4 regions of the Agrobacterium sp. LEGMi-208b genome follow, and region 2 is predicted to be linked to each of the others. Evidence: predicted binding sites of a transcription regulator. Region 2 holds the regulator's gene; each other region holds the start of a gene.

The links. The regulator PhoB, encoded in region 2, activates phosphate uptake and scavenging genes when phosphate is short. The targets are predictions, from matches to a motif close to TGTCATNNANCTGTCAT.
Region 1: a site for PhoB is predicted at 5,445-5,461, ahead of AC5YUO_RS24340 (DUF47 family protein). Genes of this name have one in related genera too.
Region 3: a site for PhoB is predicted at 2,661-2,677, ahead of phnF (phosphonate metabolism transcriptional regulator PhnF). Genes of this name have one in related genera too.
Region 4: a site for PhoB is predicted at 5,069-5,085, ahead of AC5YUO_RS01510 (esterase-like activity of phytase family protein). Genes of this name have one in related genera too.

What each region holds. Positions count from the first base shown of each region.
Region 1 covers NZ_CM183446.1:2,151,608-2,159,385, reverse strand. The annotation lists gene AC5YUO_RS24355 (efflux RND transporter periplasmic adaptor subunit) at 254-1,414, shown strand; gene AC5YUO_RS24350 (efflux RND transporter permease subunit) at 1,416-4,568, shown strand; gene AC5YUO_RS24345 (NUDIX hydrolase) at 4,850-5,392, opposite strand; gene AC5YUO_RS24340 (DUF47 family protein) at 5,506-6,150, shown strand; gene AC5YUO_RS24335 (inorganic phosphate transporter) at 6,150-7,154, shown strand; gene ku (non-homologous end joining protein Ku) at 7,246-7,778, shown strand, end outside.
Region 2 covers NZ_CM183445.1:1,170,472-1,178,249, reverse strand. The annotation lists gene pstC (phosphate ABC transporter permease subunit PstC) at 1-93, shown strand, start outside; gene pstA (phosphate ABC transporter permease PstA) at 90-1,409, shown strand; gene pstB (phosphate ABC transporter ATP-binding protein PstB) at 1,424-2,239, shown strand; gene phoU (phosphate signaling complex protein PhoU) at 2,335-3,060, shown strand; gene phoB (phosphate regulon transcriptional regulator PhoB) at 3,091-3,774, shown strand; gene AC5YUO_RS05850 (GcrA family cell cycle regulator) at 4,155-4,688, opposite strand; gene AC5YUO_RS05845 (aspartate aminotransferase family protein) at 5,119-6,318, shown strand; gene argF (ornithine carbamoyltransferase) at 6,376-7,293, shown strand; gene AC5YUO_RS05835 (Hsp33 family molecular chaperone) at 7,535-7,778, shown strand, end outside.
Region 3 covers NZ_CM183446.1:1,232,152-1,239,929, forward strand. The annotation lists gene AC5YUO_RS20225 (ABC transporter ATP-binding protein) at 1-435, shown strand, start outside; gene AC5YUO_RS20230 (ribokinase) at 448-1,335, shown strand; gene AC5YUO_RS20235 (transporter substrate-binding domain-containing protein) at 1,326-1,709, shown strand; gene AC5YUO_RS20240 (PfkB family carbohydrate kinase) at 1,811-2,614, shown strand; gene phnF (phosphonate metabolism transcriptional regulator PhnF) at 2,742-3,524, shown strand; gene AC5YUO_RS20250 (phosphonate C-P lyase system protein PhnG) at 3,517-3,975, shown strand; gene phnH (phosphonate C-P lyase system protein PhnH) at 3,978-4,535, shown strand; gene AC5YUO_RS20260 (carbon-phosphorus lyase complex subunit PhnI) at 4,523-5,623, shown strand; gene AC5YUO_RS20265 (alpha-D-ribose 1-methylphosphonate 5-phosphate C-P-lyase PhnJ) at 5,620-6,534, shown strand; gene AC5YUO_RS20270 (ATP-binding cassette domain-containing protein) at 6,534-7,361, shown strand; gene AC5YUO_RS20275 (phosphonate C-P lyase system protein PhnL) at 7,377-7,778, shown strand, end outside.
Region 4 covers NZ_CM183445.1:298,440-306,217, forward strand. The annotation lists gene AC5YUO_RS01475 (NADH-quinone oxidoreductase subunit C) at 1-59, opposite strand, end outside; gene AC5YUO_RS01480 (NuoB/complex I 20 kDa subunit family protein) at 81-665, opposite strand; gene AC5YUO_RS01485 (NADH-quinone oxidoreductase subunit A) at 656-1,021, opposite strand; tRNA gene AC5YUO_RS01490 (tRNA-Asp) at 1,458-1,534, opposite strand; tRNA gene AC5YUO_RS01495 (tRNA-Asp) at 1,574-1,650, opposite strand; gene AC5YUO_RS01500 (hypothetical protein) at 1,749-2,078, opposite strand; tRNA gene AC5YUO_RS01505 (tRNA-Val) at 2,096-2,171, shown strand; gene AC5YUO_RS01510 (esterase-like activity of phytase family protein) at 2,820-5,018, opposite strand; gene hupB (DNA-binding protein HupB) at 5,370-5,645, opposite strand; gene lon (endopeptidase La) at 5,936-7,778, opposite strand, start outside.

The DNA.
Region 1 (7,778 bases), on a different replicon from region 2:
CTTGTCTGCCAGCAAGGTTGCGGCAGTATTGCGGCGAAGACGACGCCAGAGCATTTCCAACCCGGCGCATAACGATTTCCCCTCCGAAAAGGGCTTAAAAACAGGGCGATAGAGCATCAGGCCTTGCTGTTTAAGCAGGTGTGTTCGCAGGGGTAATGCTGCTGCAATTATGGACGCCTATCCAGATGCCATGCGCCTCAAGAGAGGCAATGCGACCGCCTGAGCTGCGGTCCGGTATGGAAAGGATTTCAGCATGTGGGTGAAGAGAACCATCAAGGCGGGAATCGCGCTTGCAGGTTGCGTTCTCGTTGTCACCGCTCTCGATCCGGCGCGCGGCAGCGTCGATGCGAATGAGCGTGTCAAAGGCATCGTGAACGGGCTCGTCGAGACTGCCGCGATGAGCCCCGCAGGTACTCCGTTCGAACTGACGTCCGGAGAAACGGCGAAGATCGGCGCGCGCCCGATGGTGGAGCGGCTTGGCATCAGCGGCGAACTTCAGCCGATTACCCGCGTGGTGATCCGCGCCCGTGAAGCCGGCAAGATCGTCGAGATGAATGTCCGCGACGGAGACGCGGTGCAGGCGGGCAAGCTGCTCGTGCGTTTCGAAACCGACGAGTTGCAATCGACACTGCTGCTGCGGCAGAGCGACCGGGACGCGGCCGAAGCCGAACTGATGCTGGCGATGCTGGCGCTGACGAGAACCGAACAGCTTGCCCTAAAAAACATCGCTTCGGCAGAACAGCTCGACAAGGCGAAAAGCGACGTCGCGGTGAAGACGGCAAGGCTCCAGAGCCTTTCGGCGCAGGCGGATATCGCACGCCTGGCGCTTCGCAATGCCGAAATCCACGCACCCTTCAGCGGCACCGTCACCCGGCGACTGGCCGAGGCGGGATCGCGCGTCGGCGCGGATGGCGAACTTCTCACGCTGGTCGATACCAATGTGCTGGAGGCGAAGGTACTTGTCGCCACGCGCGATGTTCCGCGCGTTGCCCGCGGCCAGACGGCGGAACTGGAGATTGACGGCCTCGCGGGCCAGATCGTCAAGGGCACGGTCGAGCGCATCAGCCCTGTTGCCGAAGACGGCACACGCGTCGTTGCCGTCTATGTCAGGCTTGCCAATCGTGATGGGCAATTGTGGGGCGGAATGTTCGCCAGCGGAAATATTCTGCTGCGCGAAAAAAGCGATGCGCTCGTCGTTCCCGCAATTGCCCTGCGCGAGGATGAGACGGGTTACCATGTGCTCAAGGTGCAGGACGGCTATCTGCGCCGCCAGACGGTCGCCGTGGGGCCGCGCTGGAACGGCGGAAGCCTGATCGAGATTGCCGCCGGACTGACAGATGGCGAGACGATCCTGACCGCGCCGCTTCCCGAACTGCGGCCCGACATGGCCGTCACCATCGATAAGGCCGGCTGACATGTTCTTGACCCGCATATCCGTTACCCATCCCGTTTTCGCCACCATGATGATGGTGGCGCTTCTGGTCATGGGCGCCTTCTCGATGCAGCGGCTCGGGCTGGACCAATATCCCAATGTCGACGTTCCCGTGGTGGTGGTCATCACCGCTTATCCCGGCGCTACGCCGGAGACGGTGGAAACCGAGGTGACACGCCCGGTCGAGGACGCGCTGAACGCCATTGGCGGCCTCGATGAGGTCACGTCCACCTCCTATGAGGGGCGCTCCGTCGTCGTCGCGAAATTCAAGCTCGAGGTGCGAAGTTCGGCCGCCGCGCAGGAGGTCCGCGACAAGATCGCCGCCATCGAGGCGGATTTTCCCGAAGACGCCAAAAAGCCCGTTATATCAAGGTTCGACCCCGCCGCCGAGCCGGTCCTGTCGATTGCGATCAGTTCGAAATCGCTCGATGTGCCCGCACTCACCACCCTCGCCGACCAGAGGGTGGTGCGACAATTGACGACCGTCGCCGGCGTCGGCCAGGCAACGCTGGTCGGCGCCCGCAAACGGCAGATCGATGTGACAATCGACGAAACGCGCATGCGCGCCCTTGAGATCGGCATCAACGAGGTGGTGAATGCGCTGCGCACCGGCAACAGCAACAGCCCGGCCGGAAGCGTCGTCGATCCCGTCTCCGAACGCACGATCCAGGTGCAGGGGCGTATCGAGGAACCGCAGGCGCTGCTGGACATGGTCGTGGCAAGGCGCGGCGGCGCGGCCATTGCGCTTCGCGATGTCGCCACGCTTTCCGAAGGGGCAGCCGATGCCGAAAACCGCGCGCTCTATAATGGCCAGACAGCCTTGGCGATCGACATCGTCAAGGTTCAGGACGCCAATACGGTCCAGGTCGCGACGGATGTGAAGAAGCGCCTCGATGCGCTCAATGCCGAGCTTGCCCCGCAGAACGTGCATCTGCGCATCGTCACGGATTCATCGATACCCATCCGCGAATCCGTCAATCAGGTACAGACGACGCTGATCGAAGGTGCCGCGCTCGCCGTCGCCATCGTCTTCCTGTTTCTCAATTCCTGGCGCAGCACGGTCATCACCGGCCTGACATTGCCGATCGCAATCATCGGCACGCTCGCGGTGATCGATTTCCTCGGCTTCACGCTCAATACGCTCAGCCTGCTGGCGCTGACGCTTTCCATCGGCATTCTCGTGGATGACGCCATCGTGGTGCGCGAAAACATCACCCGCCATCTTCACATGGGCAAGTCGCATCTGCGCGCAGCCCTCGACGGCACCGGCGAAATCGGGCTTGCGGTGATCGCGACGACGGCGACCATCGTGGCGGTCTTCCTGCCGGTCGCATTCATGGATGGCATTGTCGGCCGGTTTTTCTACGAATTCGGCGTCACCGTCTCCGCCGCCGTGCTGATTTCGCTTTTCGTTGCCTTCACACTCGATCCGATGCTGTCGAGCGTCTGGTACGATCCGGATGCCCAGCCCGACGCGAAGCGCGGGCCGATAGGCCGCCTGATTGCCCGTTTCGACCGTGGCTTCGAATGGATGGCCGGGCAATATCGCCGTGCCATCGGCTGGACCCTGCGGCACAGGCTCGTCACCCTGCTTGCCACATCAGGCGTCTTTGTCGGCAGCCTGTTCATGGTGCCGCTGGTCGGCACGGAATTCGTTCCCGATACCGATGAGGGCCGCTTCCAGATCAACATTACCGCGCCGGTCGGCTCCTCGCTGGATTATACGACAACCAAGGTGCGGCAGGTCGAGAAGGCGCTGAGGGAATTTCCGGAGGTCGAGACGCTTTATTCCACCGTCAATACCGGTGGCGCCGCCGGCAAGCATCGGGCTGCCATATTGGTGGGGCTGGTGCCGCTCGATATGCGGAGCCGAACCCCGCTCTCCCTTGCCAAACCGATCCGCAAACGCCTGTCGGCCATACCCGGCATAGAGGTCACGATCCTGCAGAACGGCCTTGGCGGCGGCGAAAGCCCGGTGCAGCTCAGCATCCTCGGCGACGACCGGGCGACCCTCGAAAGGATCGCCGCCGATCTGGTCGAAGACATGAAGAAAATACCCGGCCTCGTGGATGTGACCTCCAGCGCCAAAGATGTGACCTCCATTCTTTCGGTCCGCCTGAAGCCTGCGGCAGCCAGCGATCTCGGCATCGCCCGCTCCGATCTTGCAACGGCGCTCTCGCCCCTTATCGGCGGCGAGGATGTGTCGAAATGGACGGATGCAGACGGCAACAGCTACGATATCGTCATCCGCCTGCCCGCCGAGCGGCGGTCCGACGTGGCAAGTCTCGGTGAATTGATGATCGCGACCGGCCGCACGGCCGCGAGTGGTGCACCGCTGATGGTGCGTCTCGATCAGGTTGCCGATATCGGCATCCTGCCGGCTCCCGCCGAAATCCGCCGCATCGACAATCGCCGCGAAATACTGGTTTCGGCCAATATCGCCGGCCGCACGCTTGGCGACGTGACGGAGACGCTGCAGGGGCTGATCGCCGGTCTCGACCTGCCGAACAACTATCGCATCCGCTTCGGCGGTGACGCCGAAACCATGCAGGAAACCATCGGCCACATGGTCACGGCGCTTACCATGGCCGTCATCTTCATCTACATCGTGCTCGCCTCGCAGTTCGGCAGCTTCATGCAACCGCTCGCCATCATGGCGTCGCTGCCGCTGTCGCTTGTCGGCGTCCTTCTGGGCCTCATGGTGGCCGGCAGCACGATCAACATGTTCTCGTTGATCGGCTTCATCATGCTGATGGGCCTCGTGACCAAAAACGGCATCCTGCTGGTCGATTTTGCCAATCGCGAGCGACGGCGGGGGCTTTCGCTGAACGAGGCGCTGGAAAATGCCGGCGTCATCCGCTTCCGTCCGATCATCATGACGACGCTTGCGATGATCTTCGGCATGATCCCGCTCGGTCTTGCCGTTGGCGGAGGCGGCGCGCAGCGTGCGCCGATGGCCCATGCGGTGGTTGGCGGCCTCATCAGTTCCACGCTGCTGACCCTGATCGTGGTGCCGACCATCCTCTCCTATATGGACAGCATCAGCAGGCGTTTCGCCCGCCTGTTGCCGAAAGCGCCGGATGAAACCGGGCATTCTAACCATCAGGCGCAACCTTCCCGAAAGCAGCCGGCCTGAAAGGGCCGGCTGGACATCAATCCAGCCAGACAAGGGGAAGGCGTCACCACCTTCCCGTCATTCAAGATGACGCCCCTGTCGTCACCGTAGCAGAAGAATGGCAGCCGGGCCTGCCAGAAGCACCGCGAGCGCGATGATGGGATGGAGGTAACGCAACAGGCAGCGGGGAACGGGACGAGGTAAATTCATGCAACGGCTCCTGACGACAATCAGGCAAGGTTGGGCATGGCCTGTTGCGACAGCATTACAGTTCTGGCCGCAAAAATGCCGGACACATGCGGTTACGGTTTTTCACCGCTCTGGCGCTTCTTTTTGCCCTTCGGGCGAAAATCGACAAGAAGCGACTTCAGCTCGATATCGCGAACGCGCCGTGCCGCCTCATCCGGGCGCACCCATTCCAGCAGGCGTTCACCGCGTTCCTTGAAACTGGTTTCCGCCGCCGTCACCTCTATCTGGAACACATCGACCATGCAGGGAACGACATCGCCATTGTCGAGCATCTTGAGATAGGTATAGCGGCCGACCGCATCCTTTTTCACCCGCCCGCGCACGCCCGCCTCCTCCCACGCTTCAATCGCCGCCGCCTTGTGCGGCTTCTTGCGTTTCATCGGCCAGCCGCGCGGAATGATCCAGCGTGCGCTGGTGCGGGAGGTAACGAGGAGGATTTCGACATCCTCGCCATTGCCGGCATAACGGAAACAGAGCGCGGCATATTGCTGCCGGAAAGCGCCGGTGAAGAGCTTTTCGGGAACCGCAGCGAGCTGCTGGAGCAATGTCAGTGCACGAGCCGGGCGGGTTTTCCGGCTTTTCTTGGTGGGTTTCATATCCGTTGATAGTGCTGATTTTCCGGGTTGCATCAATGCCCTGCGTGCATTTATGACAGTTTTATGACAATCACCCCCCACAACTAATAAAGCGCCATTGAGGGCCAATTCGCATGATGAGTATTTTTCGCAAGCTGATGCCGCGCGAGGACCGTTTCTTCGACATGTTCAGCAACCATTCCGAAACCGTCATCAAAGCGGCCGAGGCCCTTGATCAACTTTTAAGCGGCGTCGACGTCGAGAAGAATTGCGACCTCATCGTCACGCTGGAACATCAGGCCGACGACATCACCCGCGAGGTGCTGCTCGCGGTCCGGCGCAGCTTCATCACCCCCTTCGACCGCGGCGACATCAAGGATCTCATCCAGTCCATGGATGACGCCATCGACATGATGCACAAGACCGTGAAGACCATCCGTCTTTTCGAGCAGACGGAATTCGATCCGCTGATGAAGGAAATGGGTCATGAGATCGTGCGTGCTGCCGGCCTGATTGCGGAAGCCATTCCGCTTCTCAACAAGGTCGGCACGAATGCGCATCGCCTGTCGTCCATTGCCGAAGAGGTAACCCGCGTCGAAGGCCGCTCGGACGAACTTCACGACCTCGGCCTCAAGGACCTCTTCCGCCGCCATGGTGCGAGCGGCGATGCCATGGCCTATATGATCGGCAGCGAGATCTATGGCGAACTCGAAAAGGTCGTCGACCGCTTCGAGGACGTGGCCAACGAGATCAGCGGCATCGTGATCGAGAACGTCTGATGGATGTCGCGCTTGCCCTGCCGCTGCTGGTCGGCCTTATCGCCATCGCGCTGTTCTTCGATTTTCTGAACGGTCTGCACGACGCCGCAAATTCCATCGCCACCATCGTCTCCACCCGTGTGCTGCGGCCGCAATATGCGGTCGCCTGGGCGGCCTTCTTCAACTTCATCGCCTTCCTGTTCTTTGGCCTGCATGTGGCCGAAACGCTCGGCACCGGTATCATCGATCCGGCCATCGTCTCGCCGCAGGTCATCTTCGCGGCGCTGATCGGCGCCATCGTCTGGAACATCGTCACCTGGATTTTCGGCATTCCCTCCAGCTCGTCGCACGCGCTGATCGGCGGGCTCGTCGGTGCGGGATTTGCGAAGGTGGGTTTCAATTCCATCGTCTGGTCGGGCCTGCTGAAGACCGTGGGCGCCATCTTCATGTCGCCGGCCATCGGCTTTTTCCTTGCCCTGCTTCTGGTGCTCACCGTCTCCTGGCTGTTCGTGCGGCAGACGCCCTTTGCGGTCGACCGCACCTTCCGTGTCATGCAGTTCATCTCCGCCTCGCTTTATTCGCTGGGACACGGCGGCAACGACGCGCAGAAGACCATGGGCATCATTGCCGTGCTGCTCTTCAGCCAGGGACATCTCGGCGAGAGCTTCTACGTGCCCTTCTGGGTGGTGATTTCCTGCCAGTCGGCCATGGCGCTCGGCACGCTGTTCGGCGGCTGGCGCATCGTCCATACGATGGGATCGAAGATCACCCGGCTGAACCCGATGCAGGGTTTCTGCGCCGAAACCGGCGGTGCGCTGACGCTGTTCGGTGCGACATGGCTCGGTATTCCGGTCTCCACCACCCACACGATCACCGGCGCCATCGTCGGCGTCGGCGCGGCCCGTCGCGTCTCGGCGGTGCGCTGGGGCCTTGCCGGCAATATCGTCATCGCCTGGATCGTGACCATGCCGGCGGCCGCGCTGATCTCGGCTGCGGTTTACGGGCTGACGTCGCTGTTCGGCTGACAGCGCCATCCCTGCCCTGATTTGCCGCTCCTCCCGGAACAAAAGCCACCTCGCGGCTGTTGTTCCGGGAGACCAATGCGGAATCGCGGACATGGCACGGCAGGTTTTCTGGAAGGGTTATCTGAAGCTGTCGCTGGTGACGGCCTCCGTCTCGCTGACACCCGCGACGACCGATGGCAACAGATACACCTTCCACATCCTCAATCGCAAAACCGGCAATCGCGTCGAAAGCCGTTATGTCGACAGCATCACCCACAGGCCGGTCGCCGCCAAGAACCAGGTAAAAGGTTTTCCCCGTGGTGAGGACGATTACGTTCTGCTGGAGGATAACGAGATCGATGGGGTGGCGCTGGAAAGCACCCGCACCATCGATATCAAGACCTTCGTGCCGAAAGGATCGATCGACTGGATCTGGTACGACCGCCCGCATTTTCTGCGCCCGGAAGACAAGATCGGCACCGAAGCCTTCAGCGTCATTCGCGAAGCCATGAAGGCGAACGATGTTTTCGGCATAGCGCGTCTGGTGATCTATCGCCGCGAAAGAGCGGTCCTTCTCGAACCTTCAGGCAAGGGCATCATCCTGTGGACGCTGCATTATGGCGAGGAGGTGCGCGAAAGCATCGA
Region 2 (7,778 bases):
TTTGCGCTCGGCATCACGCTTTTCGCCATCACGCTTTGCCTGAATATCTACGCGCTTTACATCGTGCGCAAATACCGGGAGCAATATGAATGACCGACATCGTTTCTCCCGCAGCCGGTGCTGCCGTCAACAGGGCCACACGCCGTGATATCGGCATCAAGCGCCGCTATGCCGCCGAACGCCGCTTCCGTGCTTACGGCATGGCAGCGATTTCCTTCGGCCTCATCTTTCTGTTCCTGCTGCTTTTCTCGGTGGTTTCCAAGGGTTACACCGCCTTCCAGCAGACGATGATCACCGTTCCGGTCGAATTTTCCGAACAGATCATCGATCCCAAGAATGAGCGCGCCACGAACCCGGCGAAGCTGATGACGGCCAATTATCCGGTCGTTGCCCGTGATGCCGTCGCCAAGGTTCTCGGCGTTGCGCCAACGGACCGTGCCGGCCTGCGTGCCGTCAACCTCCTGATCTCCGACAGCGTGCGCACGCAGCTTCGCGACATCGTCGTCGCCGATCCCGCCGTCATCGGCACCACGCGCACCGTCACGCTTCTGGCGTCGGGCGACGTCGACAGTGCCTTCAAGGGCCAGGTCGATCTGACGGCGGATGAGGCCAATCGCCGTATCTCGAACCAGCAGCTCGGCTGGATGAACCAGCTCGCGGAAAGTGGCCAGCTCGGCAAACATTTCAACACCGGCATCTTCGTCAACGGCGCCTCAAGCCGTCCGGAAGCGGCGGGTGTCGGCGTGGCGCTGATCGGCTCCTTCTACATGATGCTGATCGTGCTGGTGCTGTCGCTGCCGATCGGTGTTGCCGCTTCGATCTATCTTGAGGAATTCGCTCCGAAGAACCGTCTGACGGATCTTATCGAGGTGAATATCAACAATCTCGCGGCCGTTCCTTCGATCGTTTACGGTCTGCTCGGTCTCTCGGTCTTCATCAACTTCATGGGCTTTCCGCGGTCGGCTTCGCTGGTCGGTGGTCTCGTCCTGACGCTGATGACCCTGCCGACGATCATCATCGCGACCCGCGCAGCCCTCAAAGCCGTGCCGCCGTCGATCCGCGCCGCAGCCCTCGGTCTCGGCGCGTCCAAGATGCAGACGATTTTCCATCATGTGCTGCCGCTTGCCATGCCCGGCATCCTGACCGGCACCATCATCGGTCTCGCCCACGCGCTGGGCGAAACGGCGCCGCTGCTGCTGATCGGCATGGTGGCATTCGTCGCGAATTACCCGACAACGCCGATGGATCCGTCCACGGCCCTGCCGGTGCAGATTTACATGTGGGCGAACGAAGCCGAGCGCGCCTTTGTCGAAAGGACATCCGGCGCTATCATCATCCTGCTTTTGTTCCTCATCGTCATGAATGTTGGCGCAATCCTGTTGCGTCGCCGCTTCGAACGGCGCTGGTAGAGGGAGCTTGAGCAATGAACATGTTGTCGGAAGCAGCAGTTGAAAAGGCGCTGGACAAGAAAATGAATGAAGTCTCATACAAGATGATCGGCAAGGACGTTTCGGTTTATTACGGCGAGAAGCGCGCGCTTTACGACGTGAACCTCAACGTTCGGGAAAATACGGTGACCGCGTTGATCGGCCCGTCCGGCTGCGGTAAATCCACCTTCCTGCGTACCCTGAACCGTATGAATGATACGATCGACGGCTGCCGGGTCACCGGCAAGATCACGCTCGACACCGACGATATTTACGATCAGCAGATCGACGTCGTGGAACTGCGCGCCCGTGTCGGCATGGTGTTCCAGAAGCCGAACCCCTTTCCGAAGTCGATCTACGAGAATATTTCCTACGGCCCGCGCATCCACGGTCTCGCCCGCAACAAGGCGGATATGGACCAGATCGTCGAGCAGAGCCTGCAGAAGGCGGGTCTCTGGAACGAGGTGAAGGATCGCCTGCACGAATCCGGCACCGGCCTTTCCGGTGGTCAGCAGCAGCGTCTGTGCATTGCCCGCGCGGTTGCCGTCAGCCCGGAAGTGATCCTGATGGACGAGCCCTGCTCGGCGCTCGACCCGATTGCGACCGCAAAGGTCGAGGAGCTGATCCACGAGCTGCGCACCAATTACACGATCGTCATCGTCACACACTCCATGCAGCAGGCGGCCCGTGTTTCCCAGCGCACGGCCATGTTCCATCTTGGCCATCTTGTCGAGGAAAACGAAACCGACAAGATGTTCACCAATCCCGACGATCAGCGCACGCAGGATTACATCATGGGCCGCTTCGGCTGATCCCGGCCGGCGCTTTATCGAAACCGAACAAGACTGGTGCCTCTGCCGTGCCCGCTCTGGGCACGCGCATGCAGGCCAAGCCGGAGGACTAGACCATGACACAGACAACGACCCATTCGCATATCGTTTCCGTCTATGACGATGAATTGAAGTTTCTGACGCGCCGCATCGCGGAAATGGGCGGTCTTGCGGAACAGATGTGCGCCGACGCCGTGCGTGCGCTCGTCAATTCCGATGCCGCACTTGCGCAGAAGGTCATTTCCGACGATACGATCCTCGACCATTCCGAGCGGGAGATCGGCGACAAGGCCATCGTCACCATCGCCAGACGTCAGCCGATGGCGGCCGATCTTCGCGAGATCATCGGCACCCTGCGTATCGCCGGCGACCTCGAGCGCGTCGGTGATCTCGGTAAGAACACCGCCAAGCGCGTCATCGCGGTTGCCGGAACCGGCGTGCCGCGCAAGCTCGCCCGCGGCATCGAGCATCTGTCGGAGCTGGCACTGGTGCAGCTCAAGGAAGTCCTTGACGTCTATTCCACACGCTCCGCCGAGAAGGCCAATGCCATCCGCGAGCGCGACGAGGAAATCGACGCCATGTATACGTCGCTCTTCCGCGAGCTTCTGACCTACATGATGGAAGATCCGCGCAACATCACCACCTGCACGCATCTTCTTTTCTGCGCCAAGAACATCGAGCGTATCGGCGACCACGCCACCAATATCGCCGAAACGATCTATTACATGACCACCGGCAGCCAGCCGGAGGGCGAGCGTCCGAAGGACGACAGTTCCAACACGCTCGGTTCGGTGACCGAGTAACAGACAAGCAGCGGCTTGCGGAGTTAGCATATGGTGCCCAAGATTGCAGTTGTGGAAGACGAGGAAGCGCTAAGCGTCCTGCTTCGTTACAATCTCGAGGCTGAGGGATATGACGTCGACACGATACCCCGTGGCGACGAGGCGGAAATCAGGCTGCAGGAGCGTATTCCGGATCTTCTCATCCTGGACTGGATGTTGCCCGGCGTTTCCGGCATCGAACTGTGCCGGCGGCTTAGAATGCGGCCGGAAACCGAACGCCTGCCCATCATCATGCTGACGGCGCGCGGCGAGGAAAGCGAACGGGTTCGTGGCCTCGCCACCGGCGCCGACGATTATGTCGTCAAGCCGTTCTCGACGCCGGAACTCATGGCCCGCGTCAAGGCCATGCTGCGCCGGGCTCGTCCTGAGGTTCTGTCTTCGGTGCTGAAATGCGGTGATATCGAACTGGATCGCGAGACCCATCGCGTTCACCGGAAAAGCCGCGAAGTGCGCCTCGGCCCGACGGAGTTCCGGCTGCTGGAATTCCTGATGACCTCTCCGGGCCGGGTATTCTCCCGCTCGCAATTGCTGGATGGCGTCTGGGGCCACGATATCTATGTGGATGAGCGTACCGTCGACGTGCATGTCGGACGTCTGCGCAAGGCGCTCAATTTTTCGCATATGCAGGATGTCATCCGCACCGTGCGCGGTGCTGGATATTCGATGGAAGCCTGAGCAAAACCGAAACCGATGGTTTCACTCGGGATAATTCCCCAAAAATCAGAAGGCCCGGGACCGGAATGGGTGTCGGGCCTTTCGATTTTGAACCTTCCGCAAATGCGGCACCCCTGTCATTCTTGGGGGCGATAGACGGTTCGCTGAGATTTGGACTGCGCAGAGAAGCCAGTCAGGAAGGGCGCGGCACGCCGCCGACGAATTCAGAGCATTTGCAGTAAGGGACGCTTCGCGGTTTGCGTCCGCAGATTGCGCAAGAACAAGGATTGGAGCGCCTCTTAAACAACGCGTGCTGCAAGGAGGAACCGCCTTGAATTTTCCCACAAAAAAACGGGCCCGAAGGCCCGTAGTTTTTGAGTGTCAAATGCGTGCCGCAACACTCAAGCCTTGCGACGCTCGCTTACCGGCTGGTAGGCAAGCTTTGCATGGAACTTGCAATAGGGCGAAGATTCCAGTGCTTCACAACCGCAGAAATGGAAATCGTCTTTCAAGGGGTCGCCGACCGGCCACTTGCAGGTGCGCTCCGTCAGTTCCGTCAGCGTCAGGCGACGGGAAATTGGCGTAACCACGTTCTTGGAAGGAACGTATTCGAGAACTTCGGCGGTCTCGATATCGATCTCCTCGTGCAGCGCGGTTGCCGCGTTGGAGCGGTTCAAGGCCCGTGCGGGGGCAGCGCTGACGCGGGTTGCGAAATTCGTCGCGCGTGGGGCAGGGGCGGCAGCGCGCTTGGGCGCGGAACGCGCCGAAGTCACCGGGCCGCCGGCCTTCACGCGGCCAGGCAGGTTAAGGCGATGGACCTTGCCGATTACGGCATTGCGGCTGACACCGCCCAGCTGTGCCGCTATCTGGCTGGCGCTAAGCCCCTCGGACCACAATTTCTTGAGTTTTTCGACCCGCTCGTCTGTCCAGTTCATGCCGCTTCTCCGCTCGTCGCGTATAATGTCGGCAGAATCCCTCTCCGTCTCGCGGGCGTGCCGCGAGCGTGGTTTCCGCCGGATTTTTGGTGACTAGTTCCGCCGCAATGCAGTCTAGTAATTAGCGATTAACCTAGTGCCAGCCTGACTCTGTGGCAAGAGTCGGGGGAATCATCTGGAATCGATTTTCCGGTTTTCCCCAACTTGCTGGCGAGTTGAGTCTGAAAGGCAACACCTTGGGCCTCACCGGCCACCTCCTACTAGTGCTTGAGAAGCCCGGGAAACGCGGACTTTTGTTGACATCGGCAGGCGAAGTGACAATAGTGCCCCTGCCGCCGCGAGGCGGCATTTTTGATTTTCAGGCAAGGGATAACCCCGAAGGCCTATTGACAACGTCTGACAGCGCATCCGCGCAAGGAGTGATACAGCCATGGCCGAAGCCGCCGCGCCATTGTTCGATACATTTGCAAGAGCCCCCCTGCGCTTCGAGCGAGGCGAGGGCGTCTGGCTGTTCACGGAAAGCGGCGAACGATATCTGGATTTTGCAGCCGGTGTCGCGGTCAACTCGCTGGGCCACGCCCATCCGCACCTCGTGGAAGCGATCAAGACCCAGGCCGAGAAGGTCTGGCACGTTTCGAACCTTTATGAAGTACCGGGCCAGGAAAAGCTTGCAAAGCGCCTGGCGGAAGCGACATTCGCGGACAAGGTCTTCTTCACCAATTCCGGCGCGGAAGCGCTGGAATGCGCGATCAAGACCGCGCGCCGTTATCATTATTCCAAGGGACATCCGGAAAAATTCCGGATTATCACCTTCGAAGGCGCCTTTCATGGCCGTACGCTGGCGACGATCGCCGCCGGTGGTCAGCAGAAATATCTCGAAGGTTTCGGTCCCAAGGTCGAGGGTTTCGACCAGGTGCCCTTCGGTGATGTCGATGCGCTGAAGGCCGCCATCACCGCCGAGACGGCCGCGCTTCTGATAGAGCCCATTCAGGGCGAAGGCGGCATTCGCGCGCCCAGCAAAGAATTTCTGCAGCTGCTGCGGTCGCTCTGCGACGAGCATGGCATGCTGCTGATTTTTGATGAGGTCCAGACCGGTGTCGGCCGTACGGGCAAGCTCTTCGCCTATGAGCAGACGGGTGTTGCGCCTGATATCATGGCGGTTGCCAAGGGTATCGGCGGCGGTTTCCCGCTCGGCGCGTGCCTTGCGACGGCGGATGCCGCTTCCGGCATGACGGCAGGCGTGCATGGCACCACCTATGGCGGCAACCCGCTGGCCATGGCTGTTGGCAATGCGGTGCTTGATGTCGTCCTCTCGGAGGGCTTTCTGGAAAAGGTCCGTGATGTCGCGCTGGTCTTCCGCCAGGGCCTTGCCTCGCTGAAGGATCGTTATCCTGATGTCATCGAGGAAATTCGCGGCGAAGGCCTGCTTCTCGGCATCAAGGCGAAGATCCCGTCGGGCGAGCTGTTGCAGGCCATGCGCGCCGAGCATCTGCTGGGCGTGCCGGCGGGCGACAACGTCATCCGTCTTCTGCCGCCGCTCGTCACCACGGCGGAAGAGGCCCGCGAGGGCCTGGCACGCGTGGAAGCGGCCGCCGCCTCCCTGACAGCGAAACAGGCGAAAATCGCCTGAGGAAACAATAAAGGGCGGGCCTCTTCCCGGAGGCTCGCGAGCATGGGACAGTTTGAAATGGCTTCACCTAAACATTTTCTCGACCTGTCGGCCGTCAGCTCGCAGGACCTGCGGGCAATTCTCGACGATGCCCGGGCGCGCAAGGCCGCCACCAAGGCCGGAACGGCGGAAAAGCCGCTTGCCGGCAAGATGCTGGCAATGATCTTCGAAAAACCTTCGACCCGCACCCGCGTCTCCTTCGATGTCGGCATGCGCCAGCTCGGTGGCGAGACGCTTTTCCTCTCCGGCACGGAAATGCAGCTCGGTCGCGCCGAGACGATCGGCGATACGGCCAAGGTCCTGTCGCGTTATGTCGATGCCATCATGATCCGCACGACGGATCATTCGCGCCTGCTGGAGCTTGCCGAACATGCGACGGTGCCGGTCATCAACGCCCTGACGGATGACACGCATCCCTGCCAGATCATGGCTGACATCATGACCTTCGAGGAACATCGCGGCCCCGTCAAAGGCAAGACCATTGCCTGGACGGGTGACGGCAACAACGTCCTGCATTCCTTCGTGGAAGGCTCGGCCCGTTTCGGTTACCGCATGACGATGGCCGTGCCGATGGGCTCCGAACCGCATGACAAGTTCCTGAACTGGGCGCGCAACAATGGCGGCGAGATCATGCTGTGCCATGATGCCGACAAGGCCGTTTCGGGTGCGGATTGCGTCGTCACCGATACCTGGGTGTCCATGAACCAGGAACACAAGGCGCGCGGCCACAATATCTTCCAGCCCTATCAGGTGAATGAAACCCTGATGGCGAAGGCGGAAAAAGACGCGCTGTTCATGCATTGCCTGCCGGCGCACCGCGGGGAGGAAGTGACGGATGCGGTGATCGACGGTCCACAATCCGTGGTCTTCGACGAGGCGGAAAACCGTCTCCATGCGCAGAAGTCCATCATCGCATGGTGCATGGGCGTCCTCTGACCAGGATCCCCCGGTCTGATACGCGTCAGGCCGGGTGCTTGAACTTGGCAGCATAGATTACCATCTGTGGGACTTCGAAGAGGCTCGTCGGTTTTGCTGGCGGGCCATCATCACGATTTGCACGTTTTTCCCCGGAGGCGGTTTCTCTTCCCGGGTCTCTGTGCGACAAGCGGAAAAAGCACATTTTAAAAGCCGGACTTTTGGACGGTAGCGGCGCCACGGCTGCGCCAGGGAGTATGACATGGCAGATGTAACGGTTGAACTGGACGATCTCGATTTTGCTGGCGACGACAAGGTTGTGCCCTTTCAGGTCGAAGGTCTGGATGTGCGCGGCCGCGCCGTACAGGTGGGTCCGCTGCTGAACGCCATCCTCGAACGGCACGACTATCCCGCGGCGGTCGCCCGCCTGCTGGCGGAAGCGACCGTTCTGACGGCGCTGATCGGCACGTCGCTCAAGTTTTCCGGCAAGCTGACCGTCCAGACCA
Region 3 (7,778 bases), on a different replicon from region 2:
CAGCGCGTCTGTATCGCCCGCGCCCTCGCGCTGGAGCCGAAGCTCCTGATTGCCGACGAGTCGGTGTCCGCGCTCGATGTCTCGGTCAAGGCACAGGTCATCAATCTGATGCTGGACCTGCAGGAAAAATACGGTCTCGGTTACCTCTTCATCAGCCACGACATGGCGGTTGTCGAGCGCATCAGCCACCGCGTCGCCGTGATGTATCTCGGAGAGATCGTCGAGATAGGCCCGCGTCAGGCCGTCTTCGAAAACCCGCAACACGAATATACCAAGCGGCTGATGGCGGCGGTCCCGATCGCCGATCCGTCGCGCCGACAGACGCGCCGCATCTCCAATGACGAGATCAAGAGTCCCTTCCGCCCTGCAGATTACGTGCCTCCGAAGCGGACATACGAAGAAGCGGGCGAAGGTCACTTCGTTCAGATCGCGTAAGGAAACCGCGTCATGATCATCACCTTCGGCTCAATCAATGTCGACTTCGTTTATGAGGTCGAGGACATGCCGCAACCGGGCCAGACGCTGCTTGCCAAACGTTTCCGCACGGAAGCCGGCGGCAAAGGCGCCAACCAGGCGCTTGCAGCGGCCCGGGACGGTGCCGAAGTGGTGATGGTGGGTGCGGTCGGGCAGGATGGTCTGGCCGAAATCGGCTTGCAGAACCTGAAGACGGCAACGGATATCAGCCGCGTCGCCTCTCTTGGCGCACCGACCGGCAATGCCTCGATCCATATCGACGCCAAGGGTCGGAATATGATTGTGGTGGCGGCTGGCGCCAACCTCGCGGTTTCTTCGAATTGCGTGGAAGAGGATCTGTTGCAGCGGGCCAATATCGTGCTCATGCAAATGGAAAACGATGTCGCCGAAGTGGAAAAACTCATCCGCCGCACGCGTGCCTCCAAAGCCACCTCGATCCTCAACCTCGCACCGGCATTTCCTTTGTCGGAAGAGGTTCTGTCTTTGTGCGATTTGATTGTCGTCAATGAAGACGAAGCCGAGGCTTTGGCGGGTTGGCTTGGTTGCGATGCATCGGCAGAGGCCTTGTCTCTGCGTCTCGGCACCGGCGTTCTGCGCACACTCGGCGGTGAAGGCGCGGAAGCCTGCGCGTTTGGAGAACATGTTCGTATCGCGGCAATTTCCGTCGACGTACAGGACACAACGGCAGCCGGCGATTGTTTCGTCGGCGTGCTTGCCTCGGGATTGGACTGCGGCTTGCCGCTGAAGGCGGCTATGCGGCGGGCGTCGATCGCCGCGGCGCTGACATGCTCACGAAGAGGTAGTCAGAGCAGTATCCCCGACCGGCGGGCTACGGATTCCGTCGATAACAGGTGCAACTAACTTGGCGGCATGAGGTTGCCAGCTCTTTCTCACCTGATTCGGAGCCGACCGGCTCGGATTATGAAGCCGCCGTTCTTCTCGCAAAGGACCTCGGCGTTTCCTTGGAGATCGTCGAAGTCACCGGACCAAATCGCGTTCCTTTCCTCGTCAGCAATCGCGCCGATGTGGTGATATCGACCTTTTCGATTACGCCGGAAAGGGAGAAGGTCATCGACTTCTCCGTACCCTACGCCAGTGCCTTGCAATTCGTTGCCGCGCCGAGGAGCCTTGAGTTGAAGAGCCGGGACGATCTCTCAGGCCAGCGCGTCGGCGTGACCCGTGGCACAACAGGAGATACCGTGCTTTCGAAGATTTCGCCCATCCGCTTTCAATAGCTATACTTGCTCAAATATCCGTCATGCCCCCGTAAAATGGGGCGTCTATCGTTCCTTTCAGGAGCGGAAAATTCGCGGCATCGACGAAAGATAAGGCAAGCATGTATCAGGTGATCGTCATCGGCTCGGTCAACCACGACCGCATCTGGCAGCTCGACGATCCGCTGGTTGCGGGCGGGCGGCTGCGGTTTTCCTCACGCGAAATCCATCTTGGCGGCGGTGGCTTTTTCACCGGCTGCCAGCTTCTTGACCTCGGCGCCAAAGTCGTCCTCGTTAACCGGCTGATGCGGGACGAACAGGGTCTGCGTGCCCTCGAAACGCTGCGTGAAATGGGTTTCGACACCGGGCAGGTGGCGCTGCATCCCGGCGAAACCAGGCCGCTGGAAATCCTGCTCGAACCGAACGGCGAGCGGACGATCCTCTATTGCGGGGATCGCAGCAGTCCGTTGTTTGCGGCCAGCGCTCCATTCAGCGGCGATGCGGCCTATCTCAACGCGCTCAATCTCGATGCTGGCCTCGTCGCTGAGCTCGGTACGATCCCACTCGTCATCTCGCAACTGCCGCTACGCCCGGCCACACCTCGCCCCGCCGACTACGTCATCTCGTCGCGCCACGATGCGGACGACGGGATCGAGATCGCCTGGCGGCGCGCCCGGGCGATTGCGGGTCCGCGGTTGAAAATGCTGGTCCTGACCGACGGCCCCCGCCCGGTCACCCTGTTCGACGGACGTAACGTCGTTGAAGTCGCTCCGGCGCCAACCGTCCATGTCAAAAGCACGATCGGCGCCGGCGACCGCTTCAGCGGCGCTTTCCTCCATGCCCTGCTCGATGGTGAGACCGCAGCTTCCGCTGCAACCCGGGCCAGCCGCCAGACAGCCGACTGGTTGCGCCGCACGAGCGGTTGAACTGCGGCAAGCGCCCGCCGTTAGAAATCCCGGCAAATGCCCATTCGGACATACGACTGTCATTGAGGCCAGCTATAAACATAGTCATCCGAATGAATTTGAAGTCGTCCGAACATATAGGCTGGCCATGGTGCAGACCGAACGCCCGAAATCGGGCCAATGGCAATCCATCGAAAGGCAGATCAGCCGGGATATCGCGTCCGGGGCTCTGGCTCCGCGCAGTCAACTCCCGACCGAACTGGAAATCATGCGGCGCTTCGGCGTTGGCCGGCACACCGTGCGGCGCGCGATCTCCGAACTTGCGGCTGCCGGCAAGGTGCGGGTCGAACAGGGCCGCGGCACATTTGTGGAGGAACAGTCGGTCATCCGTTATGCGATTGCCAGGCGCACGCGGTTCAGCCGCAACCTGAAGGAACAGGGGCGGGTCCCTTCCGGCCAGCCCATCGATGAGATGGAGATTGCCGTCCCGCCGGTCGTCGCTGCGGCGCTGCGCATTCCGGAAGGTTCGAAGGTCTATATGATCCTGCGGCGCAGCTTTGCCGACGACGTGCCGATAACGGTTGGCCGAAGCTATTATCCGGTCGAGCGCTTTCCGGACATGCCGGGGCGCCGCCGTGCCGGCTCGTCGATCACCGAAATCTATCGGGAATTCGGCATCCCGGACTATGTGCGACAGGCCACCACCATTTTCGCCCGCCTGCCGATCGCCGAGGAAGCCCGGCTTCTGGCGCAATCCCCGGAACAGCCGGTCCTCGTCACCCAGAAGGTCGACGTCGACATGCAAGGCCGGCCGATCGCCTATTCCGAAGTGGTCTGGGCCGGCGAGAGAATGCAGTTCGTCATCGATAACGATGAAGCGCCCGGAGGCCGGGCAACGGGAATACCCGCAGAGAGGAAGACCAATGACTGACGTTGCGACCGGCGGGCCGGTCATCGCAGCCTATACCCATGGGCAGGCGCTCGACATTCTGGCGGCAAGCCGCCCCGAAACCATCAAGGCCTGCGCCGAGACCCTATTGACCGATCTCGGCGCCGTCTGCGTCGTCACCAACCGCACCGGGCTCGCCATGCTGCCCTTCATGGATACGGTGCGCAACACCGCCTTCCATCTCGGCGAGGTTCTGGTGGCGGAAGCGCATATCCGCGTGCCGGAGCGCGATGTTGAAGGTTACGGCGCCGTCACCGGCCGCGATCTCGAACATGCGATGGCGATGGCCGTCATCGACGCGGCCATCGCCGCCGAGCACCGGCCCGGCCCGATCCTCGAATTTCTGGATGCCGAAAGCCGCCACCTCGAAGCAACCGACCGCGAACGGCTGAAAAAGGTCGAGGCGACCCGCGTGCAGATGGAGACCTTCTGACCATGTCGCTCTCCCTGATCCCGACCGCCGACGACAGCCGCACCAATGCGGCATTCGACGCGTTGATGTGGGCGCTCAGCCGTCCCGGCCTCATTCGTTCCCTGCCCTTCGCCGGCTTCGAGACACTGGCCGAAAGCCTGCTCGACCGCGAATGCACCTTCTTCGCTGCCGATGACGCCGCGCTCGACCGGCGGCTCGCCGACACCGGCGCTCACCGCGCTCCCCTCGACAGGGCCGAATATGTCTTCGCCCCGCTCGGCTGCGCAGCCGAGGTCGAGGCGCTGTCGCCGCTGCGCAGCGGTTCGCTTGCCTATCCGGACGAAGCCGCGACGCTGTTTGCGCCCGCAGAGATCGGTTCCGGCCAGACCCTTCGCCTTACCGGCCCCGGCATCAAGGGGTCGCTGACGATTGAAATCGGCGGCATCGACCCGTCCTTCTGGGCAATGCGCGAAAAGGCGATCCGCTATCCGCTCGGCTGGGATCTCTACCTCGTCGATGCCGACCGGCTGGTCGGCCTGCCCCGTTCCACGAAAATCGAGGTGCTCAGATGGCCTATGTAGCAACCCGTGGCGGTGAACGCGCCATCGAACAGGCCGAAAACCTGTTCCGCGACGATCTCGGCCCGATCACCCGCGCCCGTATCGATGCCGTCAGACAAGGTCTGCCTTATCTGATTGATCGCGTCATGGGCGAGGCATCGCTCTATGAACCGGATCTCGCGGCACTCGCCATCGCCCAGGCCGGCGGCGAGCTTTACGAAGCGGTGCTGCTGCTGCGCGCCTATCGCACCACCCAGCCGCGCCTTGCGGTCTGCGAACCGGTCGCGCAGACGGATCTCTTCACCCTCCGCCGCATCTCGGCCGCTTTCAAGGATATTCCCGGCGGCCAGATCCTTGGGCCGACGCTCGATTATTCGCACCGCCTGCTACAGGTCGGCGTGCTGAAGGGCGAGGATTATACGCCCGATCCGGTCATCCCGAGCGCAGAACCGGCGCCGGCGACCCAGCCGTCACTCGCCGCCTGGCAGAAGGCGCAGGGCCTGATCAAGGATTACCCCTCAGAGGCAATCGCGCCCGACGATATTCCCGACCTCACCCGCCAGCCGCTGCTTTTCCCGGCCGAGCGCGCCCACAAGCTGCAAAGCCTGGCGCGCGCCGATACCGGCGGCACGCTGGCGCTCGGCTACGCCACCATGCGCGGTTACGGCGACGTCCACCCGACCGTCAACGAACTGCGCCTCGCCGAAGCGCCGGTGCGGCTGCGCCACCCGCGCGGCACCGTCTTCAGCGCCGGCCGCGTGCGTGTCAGCCAGACCGAGGTCATCACCAAGACCCATGAATTGCAGCTCGGCTTCTCGGCCACTTTCGGCTGGAACGAGGTGAAGGTGATCGCCGCCGCGACGCTCGATATCGCCTCCAGCCAGCCGAACGCGCATCCGGCCTCCAACGAGGAATTCGTGCTCTACCATACCGAGCCGGTCGAAAGCTCCGGCTTCTGCATCCACTTCAAGCTGCCCCACTATGTCACCTTCCAGTCGAGCCTCGACGCGATCCGCCGCGTCAAGGCCGATGGGGAAGCCGCGGTTTCCAGGCCGGCGGCCGAGGCGGCGCTTTTCGAACAGGAAGACGAGGAAGAGGTCGCGCTGTGACGACGCTACAGGAACTCACCAGGCCCTGGGCGGCCTTCAATTACGGCTTTCTCGATGAATCGGCCAAGCGCGAACTGCGCCGCCGCATCCTGAAGGCCATCGCGGTGCCGGGTTATCAGGTGCCCTATGCCAGCCGCGAAGTGCCGATCGCTCGCGGCTGGGGAACCGGCGGCCTGCAGGTGACGCTGACGCTTTTGAAGCCGACATCGATCGTCAAGGTCATCGACCAGGGCGCGGACGATTCGGTTAATGCCAGCAGCATCCGCAAATTCGTCGGCCGCGTCGGCGGGGCTGTCGAGACCGAGGATACGAGGCAGGCGACGATCATCCAGTCGCGCCACCGCATTCCCGAAGAGAAGATGCGCGAGGACCAGATCCTCGTGTTGCAGGTGCCGAACCCGGAGCCGCTGCGCCCCGTCCAGCCGGACATGTCGGTTGCCCGGCAAATGCACGGCGACGCCGATTACGGCCAGCTCTGGCTGATCCTCTACGAACAGCTCGTCCGCTCCGGCCGCATCATGCAGGGGTCGAGCTATCCGAGCATGGTCAACGGCCGCCACGTCATGACGCCATCGCCTATCCCGCGCTGGGACGTGCCGAAGCTTAATCAGGCCGACCATCTGACGATCCTCTCGGCCGGCCGCGAAAAGCGCATTTTCGCCGTGCCGCCCTATACCAGCGTCGAACCGCTGGTCTTCGACGACGTGCCCTACCGGGTTGAGGATCATCAGGACAAGACCTGCTACCGCAGCCATGTCACCGGCTATTTCATGAACGAGCTGCCGCAGGAAGACGGCTCGTCGCAATACGAACTCTCCGACAGCCATTTCGGCGTCAAGCACATCCAGAAATCGGATGGCGAGACGGTCGAGATCGGCGAAACCTGGTACAAAAACGGAAAGATGGGCTGATGGCGGCGCTTAATTTCGACAACACGGCCGGTCTGAAGCGCCAGCCGCCGAAACTCATGCTGGCAGAACCGATCCTGACGATGCGCGGCATCGCCAGGAATTACGGCGATGTCACGGCTCTCGCCGGCGTCGACGCCACCGTCTATCCGGGCGAAGTGCTCGGCATCGTCGGCGAATCCGGCTCCGGCAAGTCGACGCTGCTCAGAATGATGAATCTCGAGGACACGCCGGATACCGGCACCTATAATCTGGCGCTGCCGGGCCATGCGGACCGCGACCTCTTCACGCTCGACCGCTTTGAGCGGCGTATGCTGCGCGCCCACCATATCGGCATCGTCTACCAGAACCCGCATCTCGGCCTGTTGATGAACCACACGAGCAGCGGCAATGTCGCCGAACGCCTGCTGATCGCCGGAAAACGCAACTTCGCCGAACTGCGCGCCCGCGCGAAAGAATCCCTCGATGCGTCGGAATTCCCGATCGACCGCATGGATGCCCGGCCGCGCGAACTCTCCGGCGGCATGCAGCAGCGCGTCCAGCTTGCCAAGGCGATCGCGCTGGAACCGGCCGTGCTGCTCCTCGACGAGCCGACCACCGGCCTCGACGTCAGCGTCCAGGCGCTGGTGCTCGATACGCTGAAAAGATTGCAGCGTGACCGCGCGATCACCATGGTTCTCGTCTCCCACGATCTCGGCGTCATACGCACGATGGCTGACCGGGTTATGGTCATGCGCCGGGGGGAAGTGGTGGAACAGGGTCTCGCCGACCAGATTTTCCAGGATCCGCAGCACAGCTACACCCAGCAACTCGTTCACGCGAAACTCTGAAAGGGAGATGGGATCATGAACATTCAAGTGTCTCCCAAGCGCCCGCCCGTGCTGCGCATCGAAGGTCTCGCCAAACAGTTCGAGATGCATCACCTCAAGCGGACGCTCCATGCTTTCGAGAATATCGAATTCGAACTCTGCGAAGGCGAATTCATCCTTTTGAGGGGCGAAAACGGCGCGGGCAAATCCACCCTGCTGCGCACCATCTACCGCTCCTACCTGCCGCGCGCCGGCCATGCCTGGTATTACACCAAGGAAGGCGCGATCGATCTGGCATCGGCCGCCGATGTCGATATCGCCGTGCTGCGCCGCCGGGAAATCGGCTTCGTCACCCAGTTCCTCAATGCCCGCCCGCGCGTCGCGGCCGAGGAAATCGTCGCCGAACCCTTGCGTCTCGCCGGCATGGCGCATGGGCAA
Region 4 (7,778 bases), 870 kb from region 2:
ACGAGGGAACCACGCGCTTCCTTAACGTAAGCAGCAAGATCGTTGAGAGCTTCGCTCATTCCTAAATCCGTCCTTTGCCCTTAGCGCTCGATCGTACCGGTACGCCGGATCTTCTTCTGCAGCAGAAGCACGCCGTAAAGCAGTGCCTCAGCCGTGGGGGGACAGCCCGGGACATAGATATCAACAGGCACGACGCGGTCGCAACCGCGCACCACGGCGTAGGAATAATGGTAATAACCGCCGCCATTGGCGCAGGAGCCCATGGAGATGACATAACGTGGCTCGGGCATCTGGTCATAGACCTTGCGCAGAGCGGGCGCCATCTTGTTGGTCAGCGTGCCGGCAACGATCATTACGTCCGACTGGCGCGGCGAGGCGCGCGGGGCGACGCCGAAGCGCTCCATGTCATAACGCGGACCGGAAGCCTGCATCAGGCCTTCGACGGCGCAGCAGGCGAGACCGAACTGCATCCACATCAGCGAGCCGGTGCGCGCCCAGGTGATCAACTCGTCGGTCGAGGTGACGAGAAAGCCCTTGTCGGCCAGCTCGTCATTGATTTCCGTGAAGTAGGCGTCGTTGCTGCCGACCGGCTTGCCCGTCGAGGGATCGATGATCCCCTTGGGCTGCGGCGCAACGAGCGTGGTGTTGTTCTGGCTCATGCCCATTCCAGCGCTCCCTTCTTCCACTCATAGATAAAGCCGATGGTGAGAACGAGAAGGAACACCATCATCGACCAGAAACCGAACCAGCCCATCTCGCCGAAAGACACCGCCCATGGGAACAGGAAGGCGACTTCCAGGTCAAAGATGATGAACAGAATCGACACCAGGTAAAAGCGGATATCGAACTTCATGCGGGCATCGTCGAAGGCGTTGAAACCGCACTCGAAAGCGGAGAGCTTTTCCGGGTCCGGCGCCTTGTAGGCGACAGCGAAAGGCGCAATGAGAAGCGCCAGGCCGATGACGAGAGCGATACCGATGAAGATTGCGATCGGAATGTAGGAACTGAGGAGTTCAGTCATGGTCTCTTCCCTGCCCGGCCGGGTGCCGGACCTGCCTTTGCGACCTCAAGTCACAAAGAGCGCACAAATATGTTGCAACGCCAAAGTGGTTAGCGCAGCCGCGCCCTCTCTGCAAGAGTTTAGGCTCCATTTCAAGACACCTGCCGCATTGATTGGCAACAATATTGCCGGAATTGACGCAAATTTGGGCCACAATTCCGACCTAAGCCCCTCAAATACAATAATAATCGATTAGAGAACGCAACCGCAAAAAAGTCACACGAATTTTACGTGAGAATGACGGTGAAGTGACGATATTCTGAAATCGAAACTTGAGTAAAAAAAGCAGGAAAAATCGCACCTGAAAAGACCGGAATCAGGTGCCTGAATCGGCAAAAAATCGAGCTGCGCGCGCAGCGCGTCGATCTGTTTTGGAGAGACATTCAGAAGGGAGAAATGGCGCGAGTGACGGGGCTCGAACCCGCGACCTCCGGCGTGACAGGCCGGCACTCTAACCGACTGAGCTACACCCGCGCACCACAGACATTCATCTGCGTTTTCCGAGGGACAGGATGGCGCGAGTGACGGGGCTCGAACCCGCGACCTCCGGCGTGACAGGCCGGCACTCTAACCGACTGAGCTACACCCGCATCTCCTGACGACAGGAGCTTGTCCCGCCGCTCGAACCAGCCTCGGCTGTTCGATGAGCGGCTAACTACGGCGTTCGTGCGGGGGTGTCAAGCAGGTTTCACGACAAAAGAATAAGCTTCTTCATTTTGATCAGGAAAAACCGGAAGGCCCGTGAACGCGATTGCTGCAAACACCCTGTTTTTCGGGCTTTTCCCAACGAAAACAAAAAACTTGTCCACAGCCGCGGGCTTCCGTAACGGGATTTACCCATGGCCATCAAGGCGTCCTCGGATCTTGCTTCAGGCAAAAAGCCCGCAGTTCCCGGCTTTTTGCCTTCGGCCCCCGATGAGGGAAAAACCTCCCGGCAAAAAAAACAAAAAAACTTCACAAAAGCCCTTGCGGTTTTTTTCCGATCCGAATACATCACGGCCACCGACGCGGCGGACATGATCCGCAGGACGCGAAGGGCGATTAGCTCAGTTGGTAGAGCGCCTCGTTTACACCGAGGATGTCGGGAGTTCGAGTCTCTCATCGCCCACCATTCCCAAGCCTATCAAATTTTTAAGCTTGAAGCCGATGTCATTCGGATCTGATTTCTATTTCCCGTAAATTCTCCGCGGAGGGAATCGTCCCCTGCCCCACTCATCAACCAAGGTCGGGGCTGTGTTTCAGGCGGATGGACTCGTTTTGCGATTTTTCCCATGCCAAATCGGTACTCCTGTTTCAGATTCCGACAGCTTCTCCCAGTCCCCTGTATCACCCCGCAACATACCGAAAAATAAGTAGATTCAGACTTTTTAAACAGATTTCGGGCATTGTTTTCGAGCCGTTTCATGATGAACGGTAGAAATAATGGATGAAACCATGATCGACGCGTTTGTAACACTCGCGCTTATTGCGCTGCCTGTTTATATTTTCTTCCGGTGGGTCCAGCAGGACTCGGAAAAAAGCGATACTCCGAAAAGCAAGAATTCCATGGGGCGGTGATCCTTTATCATCGGTCCGCAGCTTTTCCCCCAATAGTCCCCGACAAAACTCTCTCTGAGCCATCCCCGACGCGACAATGCCAGTCTAGACGGCCTGCGCTGCGACACGCCGTACAAACCGCGCCTCCGCACTGGGGGCCTTCAGTGACAAAAAAAGCCGGGCTGTGCCCGGCTTTTCTCATGTGCGAAGCCAATCGGTACGATCAGTTGATCGCCTTCATATCAACCTTGAAGAACAGCGTCTCGCCGGAAGAATCGTCCACGCCGTCATTGTCGGTCACGGCATAGGCCGTTCCCGCCTTGTCGAAGGTGAAGCCTTCCAGCTTGTCGACGACATAACCGTTGGTCTGGGCCTTCAGGTCGGGCAGGAAGTCATGGGCCTCTTGCTTGGCCACCAGCGGCAGCTCGCCACCGATCTTGCCCGGCTTCAGGTCGGCGATCGCAACGCGGTAGAGCTTCTTGATCTTGGCCTTGTCGCCGATCTGGTTATCGCGTTCGACGATATAGACATAGTCGCCCTGCGCGGTGATTTCAGAAAGGCCGATCCAGCCTGCCTCGGTCTTGTCGAGCGGGTAACGCACGGCGCCCCATTCCTTGGACTTCGGATTATAGGAGACGAGCTTGACGAAGCCCTTCTCGTCCGTACCCCATTCGCGCTGCACGGCCATCCAGAGCGTCGCGTCGTCGCCCTTGCCAACCATAGTCACGCCTTCGAAACCGAAGCGGGTGTCGCCGGCGAGAAGTTCCTTCGGCAGCGCGATCTCGGCCTTGATTTCACCCTTGGCGTTGACGTTATAGAGCGCGTGCGGGACGAGCTTGGCGCTGTCGCCTTCCGAGGCCAGCCAGAAGCCGCCCTTGCCGTCCAGCGTGATGCCCTCGATGTCGAGTTTCTGCGCAGCGATGCCGTCGCGCTTGACGCGCAGCACGCTGGTGATGGTAGCAGGCTTTTTCGTCGCATCGATGGTGTAGATCGACGGCTGGTTGCCATAAACCGAGTCGGAGACGGCATAGAGAATACCGGGCTTCTCGGCATCGCCGACCAGGCCCGAAAGCGCGCCCCAGCCGATCGGTGCACCGTCGACAGTGGCGGAAACCAGCTGCGGATAGGCTGCTTCGCCTTCAGCGCGCTCATAGATCATGACATGCGAGCGAACGCCGCCGTCTTCGACCAGATCCACCTCGTTCGCCGTAACAAGAAGATTACGCGACGGGATGGCGACTGCACCTTCCGGCGAAACGCCCGAAGGCAGGAGCTGCGTCAGTTCCGGCTCCTTGCCGGTGTCCTTGTAGACAGCGACGACGGAGGCGCGCTCGGCAAGCACGAAGAAATATTTCTGATCGCCGAATGTTGCCGCTTCCAGACCTTCCGGCTCGATGCCCTTGGCCTTGGAGCGCTTTTCCGGATAGTGGCCGATGGCCGCAACCGCATGCTCAAGCGAGGAACCGGCTTCATAGAGAAGCTTGCCGGTCTTGTCGAAGATGGTGAAGCCGCGCGAACCGCCCTGCCAGTCACCTTCATTGGCGATGACGATACGGTCATTGTCCAGCCACTTCACGGCATCAGGCTCGCGCTTGCGGCCTTCCTGCTTGTCGGTGAACTTCAGCTGGCCGTCCGACTTCGTGTCGATGCCTTCGAGGTCGACCGTGCCGGCAGAGAAATGCGTCTTCACCGTGCCGGTCTTGCCGTCGATGATAACGATATGGTTGTTTTCCTGCAGCGTGAGCGCGATTTCGCCATTGGCGTTGATCGAAACGAATTCCGGCTCCGGATCTTCCGGGGCGATTTCGGCGAGACCGGTGAGCTCGATCTTCTTCAGCGTCGCACAATCTGCAACGCCGTTCTTCAGACCGACCGTTACCAGATAACCGGCGGGCATCTGCGGCAGGGCGCCTTCGTTCACGTCTTCGTCGCGCTCGTTCTCGATTGCGATGGCGGCAAAGGTCTTGTCCGGAGAGACGGCAACCGAATCGGGCTGGCCACCGAGATCACAGCTTGCCTCGATCTTCTTGGTGGCGATGTCGACAGTCACCAGCTTGCCGGACGGCTTGGCACGGTTTTCCGACGTGTTAACGCCGGCCAGAACCTTGGCGCCGGCAACGGCGACCGAGGTCGGCTCGCCTTCGAGCAGCAACGCACCGCCGGCCTTCGGGGCCTTGGCGTCGGTGATGTCGATGAAGCCGATGCCGCCAAGCGGGCTGTCCGAATAGATCAGAGTTTTGCCGTCTTCGCTGGCGGTGACAATTTCAGCCGACGTGACGGACTTGGCGTCCTTGTCCGCGGGCAGGTTTTTTGCCACCGGGAAAGATGCGATGCGGTTGAAAACCGGCTCGGCAGCGGCCGGAAAAGCTGCGGATGTGAGCAGCGCAGCAGTCAAAGCCATATGAGAAAATCGGAACGCCATTGTAATCCCCCTTGGGTCCAGAAATACCCCATGGCTTCTGCGTCAAAGACATGACAGTGGGATGACATTTCCTTGCGGGTGAATCAAAAAGCCCGGCCGTGAAGGCCGGGCTTTTGTGTTGATGCGCACATTCCGCATATCGAAACGCCGTGTGTCCGGATGGAAGCTACACAGGCGCGCATCGATGCCTTCAATCCACACCATTCCGGCTGAGAAACCGGGCCATCCGAAAGATTTCGAAAGGCCTGACCGTCTTTGTGCCTCTGATGGTGTCAGCGCGTCAAAACATGCTTCCTCGTGAACCTGAAAAGCCGCCCGCCCGCCGCCGGGCGTTGCGGCTTTCCGGAAACCTTACGAGTTGACGGCGTCCTTCAGGCCCTTGCCTGCGGAAAACTTCGGTACGTTGCGAGCCGGGATGTCGACTTCAGCACCCGTGGAAGGGTTACGACCCTTGGAGGCTTCACGACGGCTAACGGAGAAGCTGCCGAAGCCAGCGAGACGGATGTCGCCACCGCTCTTCAGTTCGTTCTGTACGGTTTCGAATACGGCATCAACAGCGGAAGCAGCATCTGCCTTCGTGAGACCAGCCTTTTCGGCAACTGCAGAGACGAGCTCGTTCTTGTTCATGTTTCCACCCCTTTCAATGGTTTGAAACGACTAGGAATTAAGCCGGCGCAGAATACGTTCGCATCCGCGCACAGCAACTCAAAAGCGCTGGAATCGCCTGAAAAACAAGGGGTCTGCGTTTTTTTTCACAAAAAAGGCCGACATTTCTGCCGGCCTTCCACATATTCGTGCCAATTTGGCATCAGTTGCGACAAGCTGAGGGGCGCGTGCACCCTCTGACACCTAACGCATTGATTCTATGCATGCCCGTCGCGAAAGGCGATTCCCGCCCCTCGCGACGATATCATCCATCAATGTGCGATGGTCTGGCTGCCGTCGTCGACGCCTTCGACCGTTGCGATCACCGGCGTCTCGATGCTGCCGTCCCACTCGATGGGCTCCGGCTGGCGGATGAGCGCGTGCTTGATAACTTCGCCCATGCGCGAAACCGGGATGATTTCCATCTCGTTCTTCACATTATCCGGAATCTCCGCCAGATCCTTGGCGTTTTCTTCCGGGATCAGCACCTTCTTGATGCCGCCGCGAAGGGCCGCAAGCAGCTTTTCCTTCAGGCCGCCGATCGGCAGCACGCGACCACGCAGCGTGATCTCGCCCGTCATCGCCACATCCTTCGAAACCGGAATGCCGGTCATGATGGAGACAATGGCGGTGGCCATGGCAACACCTGCGGACGGCCCGTCCTTCGGGGTTGCCCCTTCCGGAACGTGGACGTGGATGTCGCTCTTGTCGAAGCGCGGCGGTTCGATGCCGAAATCCACGGCGCGCGAGCGGACATAGGATGCCGCCGCCGAAATGGATTCCTTCATCACTTCCTTGAGGTTGCCGGTGACCGTCATGCGGCCCTTGCCCGGCATCATCACGCCTTCGATGGTGAGCAGCTCACCGCCAACTTCCGTCCAGGCGAGACCGGTGACGACACCGACCTGATCCTCGCGCTCGGCCTCGCCGTGGCGGAACCGCGGAACGCCCAGATAATCCGGAACGTTGGCAGCGGTGACTTCCACGGACTTGACCTTGCCCTTGATGATCTCGGTGACAGCCTTTCGCGCCAGCTTCATCAGCTCGCGTTCGAAGCTGCGCACGCCCGCCTCGCGGGTGTACTGCTGGATGACGATCATCAGAGCGTCATCGGTAACCGAGAACTCTTCCGGACGCAGGGCATGTTCCTTGATCGCCTTTGGCAACAGGTGACGCTTGGCGATTTCGCGCTTTTCGTCTTCCGTGTAGCCGGCAATGCGGATCACTTCCATACGGTCCATCAGTGGGCCTGGAATGTTCAGCGTGTTGGCCGTGGTCACGAACATCACGTCGGACAGATCGTATTCCACTTCAAGGTAGTGATCCATGAAGGTGGAGTTCTGTTCCGGATCGAGCACCTCAAGCAGAGCAGAGGACGGATCGCCACGGAAATCCATGCCCATCTTGTCGATTTCGTCGAGCAGGAAGAGCGGGTTCGCCTTCTTGGCCTTCTTCATCGACTGGACGATCTTGCCCGGCATGGAGCCGATATAGGTGCGGCGGTGACCGCGGATTTCCGCCTCGTCACGAACGCCACCCAGCGCCATGCGCACATATTCGCGGCCGGTCGCCTTGGCGATCGACTTGGCGAGCGAGGTCTTGCCGACGCCGGGAGGACCGACGAGGCACAGGATCGGGCCGCGAATCTTCGAGGCACGCGCCTGCACGGCGAGATATTCAACGATGCGTTCCTTGACCTTGTCCAGACCGAAATGATCCTGATCGAGGATTGTCTCGGCGGCGTTGAGATCGGTCTTGATCTTCGACTTCTTGCCCCAGGGCAGGCCCAGCAGCCAGTCCAGATAGTTGCGCACGACGGTCGCTTCCGCGGACATCGGGCTCATCTGGCGAAGCTTCTTCATTTCCGCCTCGGCCTTTTCCTTGGCCTCCTTGGAAAGCTTGGTCTTGGCGATGCGCTCTTCCAGTTCGGCCATCTCGTCGCGGCCATCCTCGCCGTCGCCGAGTTCCTTCTGGATCGCCTTCATCTGCTCGTTCAGGTAATATTCGCGCTGGGTCTTCTCCATCTGGCGCTTGACGCGCGAGCGGATGCGCTTTTCGACCTGAAGCACGGAAATTTCGCCTTCCATGAAGCCGAGCGCCTTTTCAAGCCGCTGC